One region of the Streptomyces sp. NPDC107517 genome, then DNA from elsewhere that is predicted to be linked to it. Evidence: riboswitches for the same ligand, from Rfam matches in the RefSeq annotation. Region 1 holds a riboswitch; each other region holds the start of a gene.

Region 1 (2,255 bases):
CCAGCGCGTACTGCGCGTGGTTCGTGTCCTGGTACTCGTCGACCAGGACGTGGCGGAAGCGGCGGTGGTAGTGCTCCGCGACGTCCGGGAAGGCGCGCAGGAGATTTACCGTCGTCATGATCAGGTCGTCGAAGTCCAGCGCGTTCGCCTCGCGGAGGCGGGACTGGTACATCGCGTAGGCCTGGGCGAGGGTCTTCTCGAAGCCGTCGGCGGCCTGTGCCGCGAAGTCCTCCTCGTCGATCAGCTCGTTCTTCAGGTTCGAGATCTTGGCGCTGAAGGACTTCGGCGGGAACTTCTTCGGATCCAGGTCGAGGTCGCGGCAGACCAGGGCCATGAGGCGCTTGGAGTCGGCGGCGTCGTAGATCGAGAACGACGACGTGAAGCCGAGCCTCTTCGACTCGCGGCGCAGGATGCGGACGCAGGCGCTGTGGAACGTCGACACCCACATCGCGTTCGCCCGCGGGCCGACGAGGGACTCGACGCGCTCCTTCATCTCGCCCGCGGCCTTGTTCGTGAACGTGATCGCGAGGATCTGGCCGGGGTGCACACCGCGCTCGCCGAGGAGGTACGCGATGCGGTGCGTGAGCACGCGGGTCTTGCCGGACCCCGCGCCCGCCACGATGAGCAGCGGGGAGCCGCCGTGGACGACGGCCGCCTTCTGGTTCTCGTTCAGCCCGTCGAGGAGGGCCGCCGGGTCGAGCGCCGGGCGTGGGGCGCCGTCCCGGTAGTACTCGTCCCTGGCCGGGGGCACGTCGAACTTCCCGTCGAACAGGTCGTCCGGAACGTGCTCCGGAGCCGTGTCGTCCTCGGGCGGCGGCGGGGCATGCTCCTCACTGGCCTTCGAAGCCGTGAGGTCCGCCAGGAAGCTGTCGTCAAAGAGGCTGCTCATCGCTCTACGAGTCTAGGCCGCCCCACTGACACCCACGGCCGTCCCGGAAACTTCCTCCGACTTCGCGGGCCCGGCCACCTCTTGTAGTGCGGTAATCACCCTCAGCGAAGGTTACCGGAGGTCACCGACAAGATTGCCGAAGGTCACGAAAATGTATCGGGCATATCGAACATCAACCTTCACAGCAGCCACACGAGTTGGCTAGCGTGCTCCGCGGGCCGCCCGTCCCCCCGCCGGCAACCGCGCCGCGAGCGGGTCGCCCCCGCTGAGTTCAGTACGCCGAGAGGCATGGAACCGGGGACCCACGACCTTTGGGGTGAATCGGCCGACGACCCGTCAGGGCACGGCCGTAGGGCAGCCTTCCGAATCTCCGCCCGAACCCGACAGCTAACCCGGTAGGCGGTCATGGGAAGGAGACGCGACCCTTGGCGTCGCACCGCAAGCCGCGCACCAGAACAGCCGGCCCCCGCACGGCCCCCGTCGTCGGCATCACCACGGCGGCCCTCACGTCCATCGCCCTGCTCTCGCAGACCGCGACCGCCGCCCCCTCCGCGCCGTCGAAGCCGAGCCTGGAAGAGGTCCAGAAGAAGGTCGACACCCTCTACCACCAGGCGGGCGTGGCCACGGAGAAGTACAACGCGGCCAAGGAGCGCACCACCAAGCAGCAGAAGCGCGTCGGCGACCTCCTCGACGACGTCGCGCAGCGCACCGAGAAGCTCAACAAGGCACGCCAGGAGCTCGGCACCTTCGCCGCTGCCCAGTACCGCACGGGCGCCGTCTCCGACACCGCGACGCTGCTCCTCGCCGACGATGCGCAGGACTACTTCGACCAGGACCAGCTGATGAGCCGGCTCACGAGCCGCCAGAAGAAGGCCGTCGACGACTACCAGACCGAGCAGGCCGCCACCACGAAGAAGCGCACGGAGGCGGCCAAGAGCCTGGAGACGCTGACCACTTCGCAGGCCACGCTCAAGAGCACGAAGAGGGACGTCCAGCAGAAGCTCGGTGACGCCCGCGAACTCCTGTCGAAGCTGACCGCCGAGGAGAAGGCGCGGCTCGCGGCGATCGAGAAGAAAAAGCAGGAGGCCGCCAGGAAGAAGGCGGAGGAGCTGGCGCGTCAGCAGGCCGAGGCGGAGGCCAAGCGCAAGGCGGCCGAGGAGGCGCGCCAGAAGGAGACCACGGGCACCGGTACCGGTTCGGGGACGGGTACGGGTACGGGCTCCGGGAGCACCAGCAGCGGTTACGCCACCAAGGCCGCGAAGGTCATCGCCTTCGCCGAGTCCCAGATGGGCAAGCCGTACGTGTGGGGCGCCACGGGACCGGACTCGTACGACTGCTCGGGCCTCACGCAGGCCGCGTGGAAGGC
Region 2 (2,255 bases), on a different contig from region 1:
CGTACTCCTGGCCGCCGGGACGCCGGGGAAGCGGGCCATGCTGCCCGGCGCGCGCGTGGTGATCCATCAGCCGGGGCTGGCCGAGCCCGCACAGGGCCGGCCGAGCGACCTGGAGATCCAGGCCCGTGAACTGGTGCGCATGCGCGCCCAGCTGGAGGAGCTGCTCGCGCTGCACACCGGGCAGAGCCGAGAGCGCATCGGCGCCGACATCGAGCGGGACAAGATCCTTCAGGCCCAGGACGCCGTGGAGTACGGACTCGTGGACCGGGTCATCGAGAACCGCAAGCTGTCCGGTTCGGCCCACGGCGCCAGGTGACCCGGCGATGCTGCCGCCCGAGCTGCCCCCGCTGCCCGCGCTGACGCGCGCCGAGTGCGAACTCCTCGCCCGCTATCTGGAAGTGGTCGACCTGCTCGGAAGGATCAACCCGGCCAGGAGCGACCGCACATATGGCGGACTGCGGGCCGCGCAAGCACTCGTCGGCGGGGCGACGGCGCTCAGGGACGCCCTGACGCTCATGCATCAGCGGGGCGAGACCGAGCTCCACGCGACGACGCTGGCTCGCGCTTTGCGGGTCCTGGACGGAGAAAGGAGGACACAACGGGTCACGGTGCCGCCGGGGTCGGTCAATTGACGGACCGTTCAAATCCGAAGCGATCGATCCGAACCGTCCGCGCCGAGGTCGAAACGGACCAGAAGAGGTACCCACATACGGCGTAGCCGGCACCCGTTTTGCGAACCGGAAAAGTTGCGCGGAACGCCTACGCCAAATCGGGAATTCCGCCTTCCGCTGCTGGTGCGGGCCTCGTTGGGACCCCCGCGCCGGGGTGGAAAAGTGCGCTGTCCACCCGAATGGATCACTCGTGAGGACACTCACACAACGCCGATTCGGCGCTGCGTTCTCGACGTTTGTGCGTGAAGATCCCTTCCGACGACAAGCCCCCGCCGCCGCGGCGGGGCGGTCCGTGCGGACGCCGAGTCCTGCCGCCGTACGGATGCCAGGTCGACAGAAGTGGATCGGCAGGAGTGGAGGACCCGAGCACGACGGGCCGCCGGAGCTTTTTTCCGGGCCGGCCCTTGGGGTGAAGCCGCACTTCGCGGCCGGGCAACTTCGCCAGCCCGAATCCGACAGGTCATCCTTCACAGGCGGCTGACGAAGGGTTGCGCATGACTGCGCTCAATCGTGTCCCGTCGCTGCTGACCCGGGCCGGCACCGCCTCGGCCCTCACGCTCGCCGTAGCGGGCGGCAGCCTGCTGGTGCCAGGAGCCACGCCCGAAGCGGAGGCCTCGCCACCTGCGACGAAGGCCCTCCAGATCGCGGCCTCAAGGAAAGGAAGCCCCTACCAGTGGGGCGCCACAGGACCGCACAGGTTCGACTGTTCGGGCCTGACCGTCTACTCGTTCAAGCGTGTGGGCAAGAAACTGCCCCGTACCGCCGCCCAGCAGTACAACAAGACCCGCCATGTCTCGGCGTCCCATCGCAAACGCGGTGACCTGGTCTTCTTCCATTCGGGCCGCGGCGTCTACCACGTCGGCATCTACGCCGGGAAGGGAAGGATCTGGCACTCGCCGAAGACCGGTGCCGTGGTGCGGCTCGAGCGGATCTGGACGAGGAGCGTCTGGTACGGGCGTGTGCGGTAGCGCCACCTGACAGGTCCCCGGGGGCCTCGGGGACCCCGGGGACCCGTCAGGCGTCGTCACCGGGCGTACGCGCCTGCCCGGCCGTCTCGGAGCCGCGCGACGGGGTACTCGTGGTCGTATGAACGAGGACCGACCGGCCGGCGACGAGGACGCCCCACGCAACTCGGGCTCAAGGAGCGTGGGGCAGGACCGGCACGAGACGCCGCTGGAGCGCGCGGACCGGAACTTCGGCGAGCTGCTCCAGGAGCTGCGCGTCACGCAGACGGGCGTGCAGATCCTCTTCGCGTTCCTGCTGACGCTGGCGTTCACTCCCAGGTTCCCGGCGCTGGACGGCGTGCAGCGCGCGACGTACATCGCGACGCTGTTGCTCGCGGTGCTCGCCGCCGCGCTGTTCACGGCGCCCGCGGCACTGCACCGCGCGCTGTTCGGGCGGGGTGCCAAGCCGCAGATCGTGCGGATGTCCTCGTGGCTCGCCGCGGCCGGCCTGGGCGTTCTGGCACTTGCCCTGGCCGGGTCCGTGCTGCTCGTCGTGGACTTCACCGCGGGGCGGGCCGCGGGCATCGCGGCCGGGGCGGGCACGTTCACGGTCTGTGCGGGCCTGTGGGGCGTGCTGCCG
Region 3 (2,255 bases), on a different contig from region 1:
AGGAGCATGCGGATCTCCAGCTGGTCCGCCGCCTCCTGCGCGGAGGGTTCGGCGACGCAGGCACCCGCGTGCCTGCGGGTGACGACGAAGCCCTCGGCCTCCAGGGTGCGCAACGCCTCGCGCACGGGGACGCGCGAGACGCCGTAGCGGCGGGCGAGCACCTCCTCGGTGAGTCTGCCGCCGCGCTCGTAGACACCGGAGACGATGTCGTCGCGGATCGCCGTGCATACCGAGTGCGCCGGAATGCGCATGCCCCGACCTCCGCCTTAATCCCCGCGAAACGCGGTCGATAGTCACCCGTACAGCGCGATGGACGTCTGTTCAGCTCGCCTGTCCAGCGACTCTATTCCAGCGGGCGCGAATTTCCGACGGCAGGCCGTAATCCATGGATATTTTTTGGACACCGGCGTCAGGAACAAGCGGGCCGCGAACAAGCGGTTCCGGGGAACGACGAATGCCCCGGCTCGGTGAGCCGGGGCATTCGGTGCGTCTTCGCGGGGGGTACGCGGCGAAGGTCAGACGTTCACGCCGTGGGAGCGCAGGTACGCGACGGGGTCGATGTCCGAGCCGTACTCGGGGCTCGTGCGCGCCTCGAAGTGGAGGTGCGGGCCCGTGACGTTGCCGGTCGCTCCGGAGAGGCCTATCTGCTGCCCCGGGGTGACCGTCTGACCGACGGAGACACCGATGGACGACAGGTGGCCGTACTGCGTGTATGTACCGTCGTTCATCTTGATGACGATGTTGTTGCCGTAGGCGCCGCCCCAGCCGGCCTCCACGACCGTGCCCGCGCCCACCGCGTGGACCGAGGTGCCGCTGGCGGCGTGGAAGTCGATGCCGGTGTGGCTGCCGGAGGACCACAGACCACTGCTGGCCTTGTACGCGGTCGACACGTACGAGCCGGTGACGGGCATGACGAAGGCGTTCAGGCGCTTGCGCTCGGCCGCACGGGCGGCACGCTCCTTGGCCTCGCGCTCGGCCTTGGCCTTGGCGGCCGCCTTGCGCCGGTCCTCCTCGGCCTTCTTCTTGGCCGCGGCCTCCGCCTTCTCCTTCGCGGCGGCCTCGTCGGCGGCCTGCTGCTGGGCAGCGGCCTGCTCGTCGATCTTCTGCGCGAGGGAGTCACCGATGGAGATGGCCCTGCTCAGGCCGGTCTGCTCGAGCGACGCGTCGGCGGCGAGGGCGGGGGCGGCGAGGCCTCCGATGACACCGGTCGTCGTGAGCGCGGCGACGCCGGCGACCTGCGCGGTGGTGCGCGTGAGACGGCTCGGGCGACGGTGCTTCCCGGTGGCACGGGTGAACGCCATGGGGTGGCTGATCCTTTCCTTCCTTCTCGCCTACCGGGTTAGCTGACGGGTTCGGAGCAGGAAGGTCTCCTACGGGCCCCTTCAGGGAAGGGCGTCCGATTCACCCCAGGGACGGTGGGTCCCCGGCTCCCCCGGCTCGCGCCTTGGGGGACTCGGCGATGACTGTCCGGTGCCACGGGCGCGGCGTACATCTGGCGGACAGCCGGACCGACGCTAAGCGGGGCAACTTTCAATCAACAAACCGAACCGGGCTTTTGTAGCGCATGCCACAGGGCAGACAGGCAACCACTGGTTCAATTCGGACAAACAGGGGCCCCGATGGTCATCTCGCCCACCGGGGCCCCTCGTTGCACACCGGTCACGGTCAGCCCGTGACGACGGTCACCTCTCCGATGCCGAGGGCCCTGACGGGCTCCTCGATCTGCGCGGCGTCACCGACGAGCACCGTCACCAGACGGTCCATCGGGAAGGCGTTCACGACGGCCGCGGTGGCCTCCACCGTGCCCGTCGCGGCGAGCCGCCGGTACACCTCCGCCTGGAAGTCGTCCGGCAGGTGCTGCTCGACCTGGTCGGCGAGCGTCCCCGCGACGGCCGCGGCGGTCTCGAACTTGAGCGGGGCGACGCCCACCAAGTTCTGTACGGCCACGTCCCGTTCGGCGTCGGTGAGGCCCTCCGCCGCGAGCGTGCGCAGCACCTTCCAGAGATCGTCGAGCGCTGGACCCGTGTTCGGCGTGTCCACGGAGCCGCTGATGGCGAGCATCGCGGCGCCCGTCCCGTCCGGCGCCGAGCGCAACACCTGGGCGAACGAGCGCACGCCGTAGGTGTATCCCTTCTCCTCGCGCAGGACGCGGTCCAGTCGGGAGGTGAGGGTGCCGCCGAGGCAGTACGTGCCGAGCACCTGCGCCGGCCACACCCGATCGTGCTTGTCCGCGCCGATCCGGCCGATCAGGAGCT

Evidence for each region. Region 1 has a riboswitch for cyclic di-AMP ahead of ACZ67T_RS23730 (C40 family peptidase). Riboswitches for the same ligand answer to the same signal wherever they lie in the genome.
Region 2: linked by a shared signal. The riboswitch ahead of ACZ67T_RS31690 (C40 family peptidase) and the one ahead of ACZ67T_RS23730 (C40 family peptidase) in region 1 are both predicted to bind cyclic di-AMP.
Region 3: linked by a shared signal. The riboswitch ahead of ACZ67T_RS00315 (M23 family metallopeptidase) and the one ahead of ACZ67T_RS23730 (C40 family peptidase) in region 1 are both predicted to bind cyclic di-AMP.

Annotation. Positions count from the first base shown of each region.
Region 1 covers NZ_JBVJPM010000010.1:185,100-187,354, reverse strand. The annotation lists gene pcrA (DNA helicase PcrA) at 1-889, opposite strand, end outside; cyclic di-AMP (ydaO/yuaA leader) riboswitch at 1,157-1,306, shown strand; gene ACZ67T_RS23730 (C40 family peptidase) at 1,315-2,255, shown strand, end outside.
Region 2 covers NZ_JBVJPM010000017.1:63,261-65,515, forward strand. The annotation lists gene ACZ67T_RS31680 (ATP-dependent Clp protease proteolytic subunit) at 1-316, shown strand, start outside; gene ACZ67T_RS31685 (hypothetical protein) at 324-632, shown strand; cyclic di-AMP (ydaO/yuaA leader) riboswitch at 985-1,162, shown strand; gene ACZ67T_RS31690 (C40 family peptidase) at 1,166-1,639, shown strand; gene ACZ67T_RS31695 (DUF6328 family protein) at 1,758-2,255, shown strand, end outside.
Region 3 covers NZ_JBVJPM010000001.1:76,744-78,998, reverse strand. The annotation lists gene ACZ67T_RS00320 (GntR family transcriptional regulator) at 1-251, opposite strand, end outside; gene ACZ67T_RS00315 (M23 family metallopeptidase) at 516-1,301, opposite strand; cyclic di-AMP (ydaO/yuaA leader) riboswitch at 1,315-1,469, opposite strand; gene ACZ67T_RS00310 (M16 family metallopeptidase) at 1,666-2,255, opposite strand, start outside.